2 linked regions of the Halorhodospira halophila SL1 genome follow. The protein of the gene in region 1 interacts with the protein of each later gene in a pairwise test. Links are inferred from orthologs where the notes say so. Each region holds a gene or a part of one and is shown on either strand. Other genes may lie near its edges.

Region 1 (9,316 bases):
TGCCCGGCCGACCGGGCCGGACTGCTCGACTGCCTGGCCCGGCTGTCGGCCGAGGAGCCGCTGCACTGGTGCGGCCTAGGCAGCAATCTGCTGGTGCGCGACGGCGGTGTGGCCGGGACGGTCATTTTGAGTCAGGGCGGGCTGGATGGGCTGGCGGTCGACGGCGCGCAGGGGCGGGTCCATGCCGAGGCCGGCGTGGCCGGCGGTCGCCTGGCTCGGGCGGCAGTCCGCGAAGGGCTGGCCGGTCTGGAGTTCCTGGCCGGTATCCCCGGCACTGTGGGCGGTGCGCTGGCCCTCAACGCCGGGGCCTGGGGCGGCGAGACCTGGAGCCGTGTGGTCGAGGTGGAGACCGTCGATCGCCACGGGTGCGTCCGGCGGCGCACACCGGCGGATTTCCGGGTCGGCTACCGCAGGGTTGTGGGCCCGGCCGGTGAGTGGTTCCTGGCTGCCACCTGGGCGCTGCCTTCCGGCGACCCGCAAGCACTCAACGAGCGGGTGCGGGCGCTGCTGCGGCGGCGTAATGCGGCGCAGCCGGTGGGTCAGCCGACCTGCGGTTCGGTCTTTCGGAATCCGCCTGGGGACGCCGCCGGGCGGCTGATCGAACAGGCCGGGTTGAAAGGGGCGCGGCGTGGTGGTGCCCGGGTCTCCGAGCGCCACGCCAACTTCATTATCAACGAGGGCGGCAGTGCGGCGGATATCGAGGGGCTCATCGAGGTGGTCCGGCAGCGGGTTGCCGAGGTGCACGGTGTGCGGCTAGAGACCGAAGTCCACGTGATCGGGGGGGAGCAGTCGTGAGTGGTATCCCGGATCCGCAGCGGGTGGGGCGCGTCGCCGTGCTGATGGGCGGCACCTCGGCCGAGCGGGACATCTCCCTGCGCAGTGGCGGCGCGATACTCGCGGCGCTACAGCGCTGTGGCTACGACGCCGAGGCCTACGATCCCCGTGACCGCGCCCTGGAAGGGCTGCGCGGCTACGACGTGGTCTTCATCGCCCTTCACGGGCGGGGCGGTGAGGACGGCACGGTCCAGGGACTGCTGGATCTGCTCGGAATCCCGTACACCGGCAGCGGTGTCCTCGGCTCGGCGCTGGGCATGGACAAGTGGCGCTGCAAGCGGCTCTGGCAGGGCAGTGGCCTGCCCACGCCGGCGGGTCAGTTGCTGACCGGCGACCGCCCGGTCCTCGACGAGGGGGTGGGTTACCCAGTGATCGTCAAGCCCGCCCGCGAGGGGTCGAGCCTCGGCATGAGTCGGGTCGAGGGGCCGGAGGAGCTGGCCGAGGCCTACCGCGTGGCAGCGGCCTACGACGATACCGTCCTCGCCGAGGCCTGGGTCGAGGGCGAGGAGTACACCGTGGCGCTGCTCGGTGATCAGGCGTTGCCGTCGATCCGACTGGAGACCCCGCACGCCTTCTTCGACTACGCGGCCAAGTACCAGGCCGAGGACACCGGTCACCACTGCCCGAGCGGTCTCGGGCCGGAGGAAGAGGCCGAACTTGGCGCCCTGTGTCGGGAGGCCTTTATCGCCAGCGGCGGGAACGGCTGGGGGCGTGTGGATGTCATGCGGGACACCGGCGGACGCTGGTGGCTGCTGGAGGTGAATACCATCCCCGGCATGACCGATCACTCGCTGGTGCCCATCGCGGCGGCGCAGGCCGGGATCGGCTTCGACGAGCTGGTGGCCCGCATCCTGGGGGAGGCGTTGCGATGAGCCGTGAGGATTGGAGTGACCTGCTGGGCCGCCGCTCCTCCCGGCGCCCGCAGGGGCGCGCCGCTTTGCTGCCGGCGATGCCGGGGCTGCGGGGCTGGCTGTGGGGCGGTGCGGTGGCGTTGCTCGCCACCGGCGCCGCGGGTATGGCCAGCGTGGCGCTGCAGGAGGGGCGGATCCTGCCCCTTGAGCGGGTGGAGCTGACCGACGCGCCGCAGCGTGTGGCGGGGGAGGATCTGCGCCAGGCCCTGGTGCCGCACTTGCATCGAAGTGTGCTGGGCGTGGATGTCCGCGGTGCGCGGGACGCCCTGGAGGCGCTGCCCTGGGTGGAGCGTGCTGCGGTGCGGCGGGCCTGGCCCGGCAGCATCCAGGTCACGCTGCATGAGCGGGAGCCGCTGGCGCGCTGGGACGAGCACGCCCTCATCGACCGCAGCGGCGAACGCTTCGAGCCGCCGGTGGAGAGCATCCCGGAGGTGCTCCCGGAACTGCGCGGGCCGGAGGGCAGCGAGGGTGAGGTGGCCCGGCTGTTTAAACAGATGCAGGAACAACTGGACAAGCGGCACGTCAATCTGGTGGCGCTCAGCCTCTCCCCTCGGGGGTCGTGGAGCGCACGGCTGGAGGATGGCGTGGAGATGGCCCTGGGCCGGCAGCACCCCGGCGAGCGCGTGGAGCGCTTCGCAGCCGTGCTGCCGACCCTGGAAGAACGGGAAGAGGCCCCGATGGAGCGGGTCGATCTGCGCTACCCCAACGGCTTTGCCGTGGCCTGGGGTGCAGCAGACGAAGCGGACTAAGGCGGAGCAGAGCATGGTGCGAAAGAGCGAAGACAGCCTGTTGGTGGGCCTCGATATCGGCACCTCGAAGGTGGTCGCCATCGTCGGTGAAGCCAAAGAGGATGGCGAGCTGGAGGTGATCGGCGTGGGCAGCCACCCGTCCCACGGGTTGAAGAAAGGCGTGGTGGTGAACATCGACTCCACGGTGCAGTCGATCCAGCGCGCCATCGAGGAGGCCGAGCTGATGGCCGGCTGCGAGATCCACTCGGCCTACGTGGGGATCTCGGGCAGCCACATCCGCAGCCTCAATTCCCACGGCATGGTGGCGATCCGGGATAAGGAGGTCCGCCAGGCCGACCTGGAGCGGGTGCTCGATGGCGCCAAGGCGGTGGCGATCCCGGCGGATCAGCAGATCCTGCACGTGATCCCGCAGGAGTTCGTCATCGACAGCCAGGAGGGCATCCGCGACCCGCTGGGTATGGCCGGCGTGCGCCTGGAGGCGCGGGTGCACATGGTCACCGGCGCGGTCTCGGCGGCGGACAACATCACCAAGTGCGTCCGCCGCTGCCAGCTCGACGTGGACGACATCGTCCTGCAGCAGCTGGCGGCAAGCCACGCCGTGCTCAGCGACGACGAGAAGGAGCTGGGCGTCTGCCTGGTGGACATCGGCGGTGGCACCACCGATATCGCGGTGTTCACCGGCGGTGCCATCCGCCATACCGCCGTGATCCCCATCGCCGGGCACCAGGTCACCAACGACATCGCCGTGGCGCTGCGCACGCCAACGCACCACGCCGAGGACATCAAGGTCCGCTATGCCTGCGCGCTGTCGCAGCTGGCCAACCCCGAGGAGAGCATCGAGGTGCCGTCGGTGGGGGATCGGCCGCCGCGCCGGCTCTCCCGCCAGTCGCTGGCCTCGGTGGTGGAGCCGCGCTACGAGGAACTGCTCGCGCTGGTGCAGTCCGAGCTGCGCAAGAGCGGCTTCGAGGACCTGATCCCGGCGGGCATCGTGCTCACCGGTGGCAGCTCGAAGATGGAAGGGGTGACCGACCTGGCCGAGGAGGTCTTCCACCTCCCGGTGCGCATCGGTGTGCCGAAGTTCGTGACCGGGTTGTCGGACGTGGTCCGCAATCCGATGTATTCCACCGGCGTGGGCCTGCTCGCCTTCGGCGCGCGCAACCGTGACAGCGGGATGTCGCCGGCGCTGGCGCAGGACGCCGGGATGAGCGCCCTGTGGGGGCGGATGAAGAACTGGTTCAAGGGCAATTTCTAGTCATTTCAGTAATCGCTAGCGTCCGGGACGCTTGAGGAGGGCAGCATCATGTTTGATCTGATGGATACCGCCAATCAGAACGCGGTCATCAAGGTGATCGGAGTCGGCGGCGGCGGTGGCAACGCCGTGCAGCACATGGTCGAGAGCGAGATCGAGGGTGTGGAGTTCATCTACGCCAACACCGACGCCCAGGCCCTGGCCAACACCCGTGCCGGGGTCACTGTGCAGCTGGGCTCGGGCATCACCAAGGGCCTGGGGGCCGGCGCCGATCCGACCACGGGTCGGCAGGCGGCCGAGGAGTCCCGCGACCGCCTCCAGGAGGTGCTCGACGGGGCCGACATGGTCTTCATCACCGCCGGCATGGGCGGTGGCACCGGCACGGGTGCGGCCCCGGTGGTGGCCGAGGTGGCCCGCGAGATGGGCATCCTGGCCGTGGCCGTGGTGACCAAGCCGTTCCCCTTCGAGGGCAACAAGCGCATGGGCGTGGCCCAGGAGGGCATCAAGGAGCTGGAGAACAGCGTCGATTCGCTGATCACCATCCCCAACGAGCGGCTGCTGCCGGTGCTCGGCAAGAACCTGACCCTGATCGACGCCTTCAAGTCGGCCAACGACGTGCTCCACGGCGCCGTGCGCGGCATCGCCGAGCTGATCACCCGGCCGGGCCTGATCAACGTCGACTTTGCCGACGTCCGCACGGTGATGTCCGAGATGGGCATGGCGGTGATGGGCAACGGCGTGGCCTCCGGCGAGGGGCGTGCCCGTGAGGCGGCGGACCGGGCCATCGCCTGCCCGCTGCTCGAGGACTTCAACCTGGCCGGCGCCAACGGCGTCCTGGTCAACGTCACCGGCGGCTACAACCTCTCCATCGGCGAGTTCGACGAGGTGGGCAACGCGGTGCGCGAGTACGCCTCCGACGAGGCGACCGTGGTCGTCGGTGCGGTCATCGACCCCGAGCTGGAGGATGAGCTGCGCGTCACCGTGGTGGCCACCGGGCTCGGTCCGGCGGTCCAGGCCGCGGGGGATGTGGCCAAGCCGTCCCAGCAGGCCCAGCCGGGTCCCCGTAAGAACACCGGCGAGGTGGACTACGCCCAGTTGGACCGGCCCACGGTGATCCGGCAGAACGCCGCCAACGAGCGCAAGGAGGCGGACGCCGATGGCGACATGGAGTACCTCGACATCCCGGCGTTCCTGCGTCGCCAGGCGGACTGAGCGGCAGCGCCGTTGTTGCGCTGCAATATACTTTTTGGATTTGTTACACTAATATTTCGCGACGTCTTGCCGCTACCAAAGGGTGAAGGCGGTGTGTCCGGTCGCGCGGGTTGCGTCTGAGCACACAAGTAGCCGCATGAGCAGTGGAGCCGAGCCGAGCCATGATCCGTCAACGCACCTTGAAGAACAGCATCCGCGCGACCGGCGTGGGCCTGCACACCGGCGAGAAGGTCTACCTGACCCTCCGTCCGGCTCCGGCCAATGCGGGGATCATATTCCGGCGCACTGATCTCGACCGCGAGATCAAGGCAACCGCCGCTGCCGTGGGCGACACCCGCCTGTCCACCTGCCTGGTGGAAGACGGGGTGCGGGTTTCCACCGTCGAGCACCTGCTGTCGGCGCTGGCCGGGCTGGGGATCGACAACTGCTATGTCGATCTCTCCGCGGCCGAGGTGCCGATCATGGACGGCAGTGCGGCGCCCTTTGTCTTCCTGGTGCGCTCCGCAGGGATCAAGGAGCAGGAGGCGCCCAAGCGCTTCGTGCGCATCCTGGAGCCGGTCCAGGTTGTTGATGGTGACAAGTGGGTGGCCTTCGAGCCCTTCGAGGGCTTCAAGGTCAGCTTCACCATCGATTTCGACCACCCGGTCTTCCTCGATCAGCACGCCCGTGCCGAGGTGGATTTCTCCTCGACCTCCTTCATCAAGGAGGTCAGCCGTGCGCGGACCTTCGGCTTCATGAAGGAGATCGAGGCCCTGCGGGCCTCCCGGCTGGCCCTCGGTGGCAGCCTCGACAACGCCATCGTGGTCGACGACTACCGGGTGCTGAACGAGGACGGGTTGCGGTACCGGGACGAGTTCGTCAAGCACAAGATCCTCGACGCCATCGGCGACCTTTACCTCTTGGGTAGCAGCCTGATCGGCTCGTTCCACGGGCACAAGTCCGGGCACGCCCTCAATAACCGCCTCCTGCGCAAGCTGCTCGAGCACGAGCACGCCTGGGAGGAGGTGACCTTTGAGGAGCTGGACGAATTGCCCATCGCCTACGATCAGCCGGTGGTGGCCTGAGCGCCGCAGCAGCTTGCGGTCCAGGCCGGCCAGCCGGTAGGGTGTAGCTTTCTACCTGAAAGCTGGCTATGGATCTCTCGCTAACCCGCGCGATTCTCTTCGATCTGGACGGGACGCTGGTGGACAGCGCCCCGGATCTGACCGTCGCCATCAACCAGGTGCTCGCCGAGCGGGACCACGCCCCGGTGACCGAGGAGCAGGTCCGCGGTTGGGTGGGCAATGGTGCCCGTCGGCTGGTGGCCCGCGCCCTCACCGGCGCGGACGACGGCAACCCGCCAGAAGAGGAGCTGGACGCCGCGCTCGAGCGCTTCTTCGAGTGCTACGGCGAGGCCGTCTACGTACACAGCCGCCCCTACCCGGAGGCCGTCGAGACCCTGCAGGCCCTGGCCCAGGCCGGCATGCGTCTGGCCGTGGTCACCAACAAGCCGCGGCGCTTCGCCGAGCCGATCCTCCAGGGCATGGGGGTGACGGATGCCATCGACGTGGTCGTTGGCGGCGAGTGCACCGAGGCCCGCAAGCCCGACCCGGAGCCGCTCCGGCTGGCCATGGAGCGCCTGGGGGCGGCGTCGCGGACCGTGCTGATGGTCGGTGACTCGCGAACCGACGTGGAGGCGGCGCGCAACGCCGGTATTCCGGTGGTGTGTGTGCCCTACGGCTACCGCCGCGGGGTGGCGCTGGAAGACCTGGGCGCCGACGCCATCGTGGATGATCTCAGCGGCGTGGTCGCGCTGCTACGCGAGGCGGCCTGAGGCCATGAAAGAGCACGAGTTCCACAGCCTCGCCGAAGCCGGGTACACCCGTATCCCGCTCATCCGCGAGGTCCTGGCCGATCTCGACACCCCGCTGTCCACCTATCTCAAGCTCGCCCGCGGGCCGCGCTCCTTCCTCTTCGAGTCGGTGGAGGGCGGTGAGAAGTGGGGCCGCTACTCCATCATCGGGCTGCCGGCCCGGACCGAGATCGCCGTCTACGGGCACCGGGTTGAGGTCCGCCGCGATGGCGCGCTCGTCGACGAGCAGCAGGTGCGCGATCCGCTGGCCTGGATCGAGGCGTATCAGCACCGTCATCGCGCCGCGACGCCCTCCGGATTCCCGCAGATGCCGCGGTTCCTGGGGGGGCTGGTGGGGTACTTCGGCTACGACACGGTGCGCTACGTCGAGCCGCGGCTGGCCGCTAGCGCCCCGGAAGACCCCCTCGGGCTGCCGGACATCTGCCTGGTGGAGGCCGAGGAGGTGGTCGTCTTCGACAACCTCGCCGGGCGGCTCTATCTGGTGGTCCACTGCGATCCGCGCGAGCCGGACGCCTATGCAGCCGGCCTGGCACGGCTGGACGAACTGGCCGGGCGGCTGGCCGAGCCCCTGGAGCGCACCCGGCGTCCGGGCGGCGGCGTGGCGGCGGGGGAGCCCCGCTACAACTTCACCCAGGCCGGGTTCGAGGCCGCGGTGGAGCGGATCCGCGAGTACATCGCCGCCGGCGACGTGATGCAGGTGGTCCCGTCGCAGCGCATGAGCATGCCGTTCAGCGCGGAGCCCCTCGATCTCTACCGCGCGTTGCGCTGCACCAACCCCTCGCCCTACATGTACTTCCTCGACCTCGGCGCCTGCCAGGTGGTCGGCTCCTCGCCGGAGATCCTGGTCCGCCTCGAGGATGGCGAGGTGGCCGTGCGCCCGATTGCCGGGACCCGCAAGCGCGGCGCCACCGAGGCCCGCGACCAGGAGCTGGAACAGGAGCTGGTCTCCGACCCGAAGGAGATCGCCGAGCACGTGATGCTCATCGACCTCGGGCGCAACGACGTCGGCCGGGTCGCCGAGACCGGCACGGTGCGCCTGACCGAGCGCATGGTGGTGGAGCGCTACTCCCAGGTCATGCACATCGTCTCCAACGTGGTCGGGCGGCTGCGACCGGGGCTCGGTCCCATGGACGTGCTGCGGGCCACCTTCCCGGCCGGCACGGTCTCCGGCGCGCCGAAGATCCGTGCCATGGAGATCATCGACGAGGTCGAGCCGGTCAAGCGCGGTGTCTACGCCGGCGCCGTCGGCTATCTCTCCTGGTCGGGGAACATGGACACCGCCATCGCGATCCGGACCGCGGTGGTTCACGATGGCCAGGTCCACGTCCAGGCGGGTGCCGGTGTGGTCGCAGACTCGGTTCCCGAGCTGGAGTGGAAGGAGACCCTGAACAAGGGCCGGGCGCTGCTGCGCGCCGTCGAGATGGCCGAGGCTGGCTTATGATCCTGATGATCGATAACTACGACTCGTTCACCTGGAATCTCGTCCAGTATCTGGGCGAGCTGGGTGCCCGAGTCGAGGTGGTGCGCAACGACGAGATCAGTATCGACGAGGTGCGCCGCCTGCGCCCGGAGCGCATCGTGATCTCCCCGGGGCCCTGCACCCCCAACGAGGCCGGCGTCTCGCTGGAGGTGGTCCGCGCCCTGGCCGGCGAAGTGCCCATCCTCGGTGTCTGCCTGGGGCACCAGACCATCGGGCAGGTGTTCGGCGGCCGCGTGATCCGGGCCCGCGAGGTCATGCACGGCAAGACCTCCCCGGTGCGCCACCGCGGCCAGGGGGTCTTCGCCGGTCTGCCCGAGCCGCTGGAGGCCACCCGCTACCACTCGCTGATCGTCGAGCGCGAGAGCCTTCCGCAGGAGCTGGAGATCACCGCCTGGACCGAGGGGCCCCACGGCGCCATCGACGAGATCATGGGGCTGCGCCACCGCCGACTGCCGGTGGAGGGCGTGCAGTTTCACCCCGAGTCGATCCTTACCTCCGCCGGGCACGATCTTCTGCGCAACTTCCTGGAGCAGCCCCGCGCCGTCGCCTGAACCCTGCGCCCTGAACGCTGCACACTGAACCGAAAAAAACCGAGGCACCCTATGGACCTAACCGCCGCCCTTCGTCGCATCACGGAGAACCAGGATCTCAGCCCCGATGAGATGACCGCGGTCTTCCGCACCATCATGACCGGCGGGGCGACGCCGGCGCAGATCGGTGGCTTCCTCATCGGCATGCGGCTCAAGGGGGAGACGGTCCAGGAGATGGCCGCCGCCGCCTCGGTCATGCGGGAGCTCGCCGAGCGGGTCGATGTCGGCGACGACTTCCACCGCCTGGTGGACACCTGCGGCACCGGTGGCGATGCCCGCGGCACCCTGAACGTCTCGACCGCCGCCGCCTTCGTGACCGCCGCCGGGGGCATCCCGGTGGCCAAGCACGGCAACCGCTCGGTCTCCGGGCGCAGCGGCAGCGCCGACCTGCTCGAGGCCTGCGGCGCCACGCTGGAACTCAGCAGCGAGGCGGTGGCTG
Region 2 (6,328 bases), 740 kb from region 1 along the record:
GGAGGATCAAGGCCCAGACCAGGATGCGCGACGCGGTGCCCAGCATCGGACGGCTACCCGTACTTGACCCACAGTATTCCGAGCAGTAACACGATGACGCTGATCCACCCGAGCCGCTCGACGTGGCGCAGCAACCAGGGCTCAAGCCGAGCGCCACCCCAGGCTACCAGGCCGGCGACCAGGAAAAACCGCGCCCCGCGACCCAGCAGCGAGGCGATAATAAAGGGCAGTAGGGCAACCCCGGTCGCCCCGGCCGCCACCGTGAAGACCTTGTACGGGATGGGCGAAAAACCGGCCACCAGGACCACCCAGAATCCCCACTCGCGGAACCACTCCACCGCCGTCCGATAGGCCTGTTCGTAATCGGCCGCCTCGATCCACGGCTCGACCAGGTAGAGCGCAAAGTACCCGAGGGCGTAACCGATCAGCCCACCGAGCACCGACCCCACCGTGGCGATGAGGGCAAAGGATGCGGCCCGATTCGGCCGCGCCAGAGCCATCGGGGCCAGGAGGACATCCGGCGGGATCGGAAACACCGAGGACTCAGCGACACTGAGCCCACCCAGCGCCCAGGGGGCCCGACGGTGGCCGGCCCACCGCACCGTCCAGCTGTACAACGGCCCGAACACTCGCACTCAGACCCGCCCCTCAAGCATCGGCACGAACGAGACTCCGGCCACCCGGCGCTGCTCGTACGCATCCCCCCGACGATCCACCACCAGAAGCTCCTGATAGCCGGCGCCACCGATCGGTGCAACCAAACGCCCCCCGTCGGCGAGCTGCTCAAGCAGCGCCTCCGGCAGCGCGTCCGGCGCCGCGGTCACGATGATGCCGTCGTAGGGGGCGTACTCCGGCCACCCCTCATAGCCATCACCGTGGCGAAGCTGGCAGTTGAACAGGCGGACCGCCTGCAGCCGCTCTCGGGCCCGGCGCAGCAGGGAACCGATCCGCTCGATGCTGTAGACCCGCGGAACCAGCCGGGCCAACACCGCGGCCTGGTAGCCGGAGCCGGTCCCCACCTCCAACACCCGCTCCGGGACCCCCGGCTCGAGCAGCAGCTCGGTCATCCGTGCGACCACCCAGGGCTGGGAGATCGTCTGCCCCTCGCCAATGGGTAGCGGGGTATTCTCGTAGGCGCGGCTCTCCAGGGCTTCGTCGACGAACAGGTGCCGGGGCACCTCGCGCATCGCCGAGAGCACCCGTTCGTCCTGGATACCCTGGGCCGCCAATGCATCCACCAGCCGATCCCGGGTCCGTTGAGAGGTCATGCCAATCCCCGCTGCGTTCCGCTCGCGCATCACCACGTCACCCCGTCCAGCCAGCCGCGGACCTGCTCGAGCCCCGCATGCCGGGTTAGATCGACCTGGATCGGGGTCACCGAGACAAACCCGTTGCGTACGGCGTAGAAATCGGTCCCGGGACCCGCGTCCTGCTCCGAGCCCGGGGGCCCCACCCAGTAGATGGTGCGCCCCCGCGGGTCGTGCTGCTTGATGACCGGCTCGGCGCGATGCCGGCAGCCGAGCCGCGTGGCGTGAAACCCCTGGATCTCGTCCCAGGGCAGGTCCGGCACGTTGACGTTGAGGATACTGTCCGGGGGGAGCGGGTCATCCTGGATCTGCTCAAGCAGTTTCACGGCGACCCGAGCGGCGGTGTCGTAGTGCACCGGCGCCCAGGTACCGGCCAGCGAGATGGCGACCGCCGGCAGGCCGAGGTAGCGCCCCTCCATCGCCGCTGCCACCGTGCCACTGTAAAGCACATCATCGCCCAGATTGGCGCCGGCGTTGATGCCGGAGAAGACCATGTCCGGATCCTCCTCCAGCAGCCCTGTCAGCGCCAAGTGCACACAGTCGGTCGGTGTGCCCTGGACCCGGAACCGGTCGGGCTCGATGGGATGGACGCGGATGGGATCCTCCAGCGTCAGCGAGTTGCTGGCCCCGCTGCGATCCCGCTCCGGGGCCATCACGGTCACCCTCGCCACGGTACCCAACCGTTCAGCCAGCTTCAGAATCCCCTCGGCCTGGTAACCATCGTCGTTGCTGATCAGAATGTACATCTTGCTCCTGCAGGCGAAGCCTCGAACACACAGTTGCCGCCAAGATTGGCAGTATAACGTGTCCCGGAGCACCACCGTGGGGGTTCGGCATGAGCGACCAACAAGACGGCAGTGGCGACTCGCGGGATCCGGCGGATGAAACGGCCCTGTTCCGTCAGGCCATGGCCGACGTGCGCCGCTACGACAACGATCAGACCGAGAGGCGCCCGCCGCCGCCCCCACCGCGGCCCATCCAGCGTGAAGCCGACGAGCGTCGGGTGGTCGAGAGCCTGCTCGAGCCCCCGCCCGACCCGGCCGAAGTTGAAACCGGGGAGGAGCTACTCTACTACCGCGCCGGCGTTCAGCGCCGCGTGCTGAGACAGCTGCGGCGCGGCCATTACCCGCCGGCAGCCCAACTCGATCTACACGGACTGACCCGGCGTGAGGCCTACCGAGAGCTGACGCTCTTCCTGGCGCATGCCGCGGAACGCAACCACCGCTGTGTGCGCATCATCCACGGCAAGGGGCGCGGATCGCAGCGGCCGCAGCCGGTGCTGAAGGTCGCCGTCGATCACTGGCTGCGGCGTAGGGACGACGTGCTGGCCTTCGCTTCGGCACCGGAGAGTGACGGCGGCACCGGCGCCGTCTACGTGCTGCTGCGCAAGCCGGGCCCGCGGTAACCCCGGGGCAGGAGCGATGTCACTCTTCCGCGGCGGTCTCCAAGACTTCCGCGATCACCGTGGTGGCGTAGGCCCCGGCGGTGAGCGTGAAGTCGAGAGAGAGGGTCTGTGCGTCGGGCCAGTGCCAGACCAACTGCCGGGGCATCAGGCGCAGTGGACGGCGGTCGGCGCGCACCCCGCGCTCGGCCAGTGCGGCCAGCAGCTCGGGCTCCTCGGCGAGGACCTCGTCTTCAAGCGCCGCCACCGCACCTTCCGGCCGATCCCCACCAACCCCGGGCAAAGGCCCGCTGGGATGGACATCCCCCTGGGCGACACGCCGCCGGAGGGGGGCATCCACCGCCACCACCGGAAAATGGCTACCGGTTCCATCGAGCGCCGCCCGTTCTCCGGCCAGCAACGTATCCCAGGTACCGGCTGCCACCCGCCGGGCCAGCACTCGGTTGAACAGATCCGAACGCACCGCAGAGATCAGTAGCCCACGCACGGTACGACCTCGGACCGGCTCGCCCTCGAGCAACCAGGCCCGCGCCTGCTGCAGGTTGCGCCCCCCGCGCCCGAAACGCTGGGGCCCGAAATAGTTGGGGACGCCCCGCCGGGAAATGGCATGCAGGCGGCGCTCCACCGCCCGACGCGGCGCCGATACTTCGCGAACCAGCAGGCGGAAGCGGTTGCCGCCGAGCGCGCCGCGGCGCAGCTTGCGGGCGTTGCGGGTAGCCGCAACGATCTCGACGCCGTCCTCTAAACATCCCGGCAGCAGCGCCGGGCACGCCTTCGGCGCATGCACCGAGAACCACTGGGTGGTCACTGCGTGCCGGTCCTTGAGACCGGCAAAGCTCACGGCGCCCCGCGACACCCCCGCCCGAGCCGCCAATATCTTGGCGACAGCCTCGGTCGTCCAGCCGCGTTTGCAAACCTGGATCAGGCAGTGCTCGCCCACCCCGGAGGGCTGAAACGGCAGCTGCTCATCCACGCGGAAGTCCTCGGGGCAGGCGCGCAGGCGCGCCGTGCCCAAGGGTCCGCCGTGGGCCCGGATCAACCCCGCCCCGGGGCCGATTCCACCAGGACCACTGCCATCGCGGCGATCCCCTCTCCCCGGCCGGTGAAGCCGAGGCGCTCGCTGGTCGTCGCCTTGACGTTCACCGCCCCGGGCGACAGCTCCATGGCGTCGGCGGTGGCCTGGCGCATGGCACCGATATAGGGAGCCAGCTTAGGGGCCTGAGCAATCACCGTGCCGTCGACATTCACCGGCACCCATCCGGCCTCGGCAGCCAAACGCAGCGTCGAGGCCAGCAGACCGATGCTGTCGGCGTCCCGCCAGCGCGGGTCGTCGTCCGGGAAGTGGCGACCGATATCCCCCATCCCACAGGCGCCGAGCAGGCCGTCGGTGATCGCGTGCAGGAGGACATCGCCGTCGGAGTGGGCCTCCAACCGCTTGTGGTACGGGACCGCGACCCCGCCCAGCCGAAAACCCTCGCCCTTGCCGGCGAACCGGTGGACGTCGAAACCCTGCCCAATGCGAATCACGCGGTTTGCTCCCTCTCCGTGGCCGCCCGCTGCGCCGTAAGCACGGCAGCAGCCAGATCCAGGTCAGCCTGATGGGTGATCTTCAGATTGCCGGCTTCGCCAGTGACCAGCCGCGGCTGGCCGTCATGCCATTCCACAGCCTGGGCCTCGTCGGTGACGGCCACACCAGCTGCCAAGGCCGCGTCCAGCGCCGCCGACAGACGCCGCAGCGGGAAAAGCTGAGGCGTCTGGGCCTGCCACAGCCCCTCCCGGGAGACGGTGGCACCGACGCAGTCGCCATCGGCGCGCTTGAGGGTATCGCGGACCGGGGTCGCCAGCAGGGCGCCGTCGACGGCTGCCCCCCCCTCGTCGATCAGTCGGTCCAGTTCGGCCGCACTCAGGCACGGCCGTACGGCGTCGTGGACCAGCACCCGATCCTCGGGGTTGGCGATCCCGCCCAGGTAGGCCAGCGCGGCCCGAACCGAATCACGCCGCTCTGCCCCCCCTTCCACGCGGTGCACGGGTTTCCCCGCCACCTGCCTGTCCAGTCCCAGGGCGTCCCAGTGGGGGTCGTCGGCGGCCAACGCCACCACGGCCCCGGCCACCTTCGGGTGACCGAGCAGCCGTTCCAGGGCCCAGCCGATCACCGGCCGCCCCAGCAGCAGGCGATACTGTTTGGGGCGATCCCCGCCCCCCATACGCCGGCCCACACCGGCCGCCGGTATCACCGCCCAGTAGCGCCCCATTACTCCTCCACAACCTGGTAGAAGACCTCGTCGTCCCGGATCATACCGAGTTCATAACGGGCCCGTTCCTCCAGGGCCTCGGTGCTCTCCTTAAGATTCTCCACCTCGGCCGCCAGCGCCTCGTTGCGCGCCTCGGCCTGCTCGTTCTGCTGTTGCTGCGTGGCCACGGCACCGCGCAGTTCGAGCAAGCCGGGAATACTGGCCTGCCCAAACCAGAGCTGGGCCTGCAAGAGGACCAGCAGCACAGCGAGCAACCCGTTCACCCAACGCATGGCGCCCTCCTGGGACGGCCCCACGCGGCGATCACTGACCTACCCCTGCTCAGGACGCAGCGCGTCTCGACCCACGTACCGGGCGTCGTCGCCGAGCTCCTGCTCGATCCGCAGCAGCTGGTTGTACTTGGCCACCCGATCGGAGCGGCACAACGAGCCGGTCTTGATCTGTGTCGCCCGCGTGGCCACGGCCAGGTCGGCGATCGCCACATCCTCGGTCTCCCCGGAGCGGTGAGAAACCACCGAAGTGTAGCCGGCCTCGTCGGCCATGCGGATCGCCTCCAGGGTCTCGGTCACGGTCCCGATCTGATTGAGCTTGATCAGGATGGAGTTAGCGATGCCGCGGTCGATCCCCTGCTGCAGAATCTGCGGGTTGGTGACGAACAGGTCGTCGCCCACCAATTGAATCTGACCACCCAGGCGCTCGGTCAGCACCTTCCAGCCGTCCCAGTCCGACTCATCCATGCCGTCCTCGATGGAGACGATCGGATACTTATCGACGAGCTGCGCCAGGTAATCGGCGAACCCGGCGGCGTCGAAGTCCCGCCCTTCCGAGGCGAGGTGATAGCGACCGTCGCGATAGAGTTCCGAGCTGGCCACGTCCAGAGCCAGGGCCACCTGATCACCGGCCTGATAGCCGGCGCGCTGAATGGCCTCGATGATGGCTTCCAGGGCCGCCTCGTTGGAGGGCAGATCCGGGGCGAAGCCACCTTCATCGCCCACGGCAGTGGAGAGCCCACGCTCGTGGAGGACCTTTTTGAGCGCATGGAAGATCTCGGCACCGCAGCGCAGCGCCTCGGAGAACCGATCAAACCCGATGGGCATGATCATGAACTCCTGGATATCCACGCTGTTGTCGGCGTGCTCCCCACCGTTGAGGATGTTCATCATCGGGGCCGGCAGCTGGGCAGCGGACCCCTCCTGCTGCAGGTGGCGATAGAGGGGCAGACCGCGACTGCGCGCTGCCGCCTGGGCGACGGCCATGGATACGGCGAGGATGGCGTTGGCACCAAGACGGTCCTTGTTGGGGCTGCCGTCGAGGTCGATCAGCTGCCGGTCCAGAGCGGCCTGATCGTCGGCACTCCCCCCCTGGAG

Evidence for each region.
Region 2: the proteins of HHAL_RS10545 (region 1) and ftsB interact in binary tests that used the Escherichia coli proteins (3 or more experiments, as listed by UniProt). The link is inferred for Halorhodospira halophila SL1 from one-to-one orthologs.

What each region holds. Positions count from the first base shown.
Region 1 is NC_008789.1:2,284,328-2,293,643, reverse strand. Bases 599-3,598 are described here. They hold HHAL_RS10545 (cell division protein FtsQ/DivIB), read left to right. Parts: upstream 599-1,702; coding sequence 1,703-2,494; downstream 2,495-3,598. Other genes in these bases: ftsA (cell division protein FtsA), read left to right, coding at 2,508-3,598; HHAL_RS10550 (D-alanine--D-alanine ligase), read left to right, coding at 792-1,706; murB (UDP-N-acetylmuramate dehydrogenase), read left to right, coding at 599-795. Also shown: more of murB, read left to right, coding at 1-598; more of ftsA, read left to right, coding at 3,599-3,746; cell division protein FtsZ, read left to right, coding at 3,795-4,955; lpxC (UDP-3-O-acyl-N-acetylglucosamine deacetylase), read left to right, coding at 5,117-6,019; HHAL_RS10525 (phosphoglycolate phosphatase), read left to right, coding at 6,088-6,768; trpE (anthranilate synthase component I), read left to right, coding at 6,773-8,248; HHAL_RS10515 (anthranilate synthase component II), read left to right, coding at 8,245-8,838; trpD (anthranilate phosphoribosyltransferase), read left to right, coding at 8,890-9,316. UniProt on the Escherichia coli protein: Essential cell division protein. May link together the upstream cell division proteins, which are predominantly cytoplasmic, with the downstream cell division proteins, which are predominantly periplasmic. May control correct divisome assembly.
Region 2 is NC_008789.1:1,542,779-1,549,106, forward strand. Bases 3,598-6,328 are described here. They hold ftsB (cell division protein FtsB), read right to left. Parts: upstream 5,234-6,328; coding sequence 4,961-5,233; downstream 3,598-4,960. Other genes in these bases: truD (tRNA pseudouridine(13) synthase TruD), read right to left, coding at 3,598-3,724; ispF (2-C-methyl-D-erythritol 2,4-cyclodiphosphate synthase), read right to left, coding at 3,745-4,233; ispD (2-C-methyl-D-erythritol 4-phosphate cytidylyltransferase), read right to left, coding at 4,233-4,961; eno (phosphopyruvate hydratase), read right to left, coding at 5,273-6,328. Outside these bases: HHAL_RS07225 (peptidoglycan DD-metalloendopeptidase family protein), read right to left, coding at 1-46; HHAL_RS07230 (YqaA family protein), read right to left, coding at 54-635; HHAL_RS07235 (protein-L-isoaspartate(D-aspartate) O-methyltransferase), read right to left, coding at 636-1,298; 5'/3'-nucleotidase SurE, read right to left, coding at 1,298-2,053; HHAL_RS07245 (Smr/MutS family protein), read left to right, coding at 2,143-2,712; more of truD, read right to left, coding at 2,732-3,597. UniProt on the Escherichia coli protein: Essential cell division protein. May link together the upstream cell division proteins, which are predominantly cytoplasmic, with the downstream cell division proteins, which are predominantly periplasmic.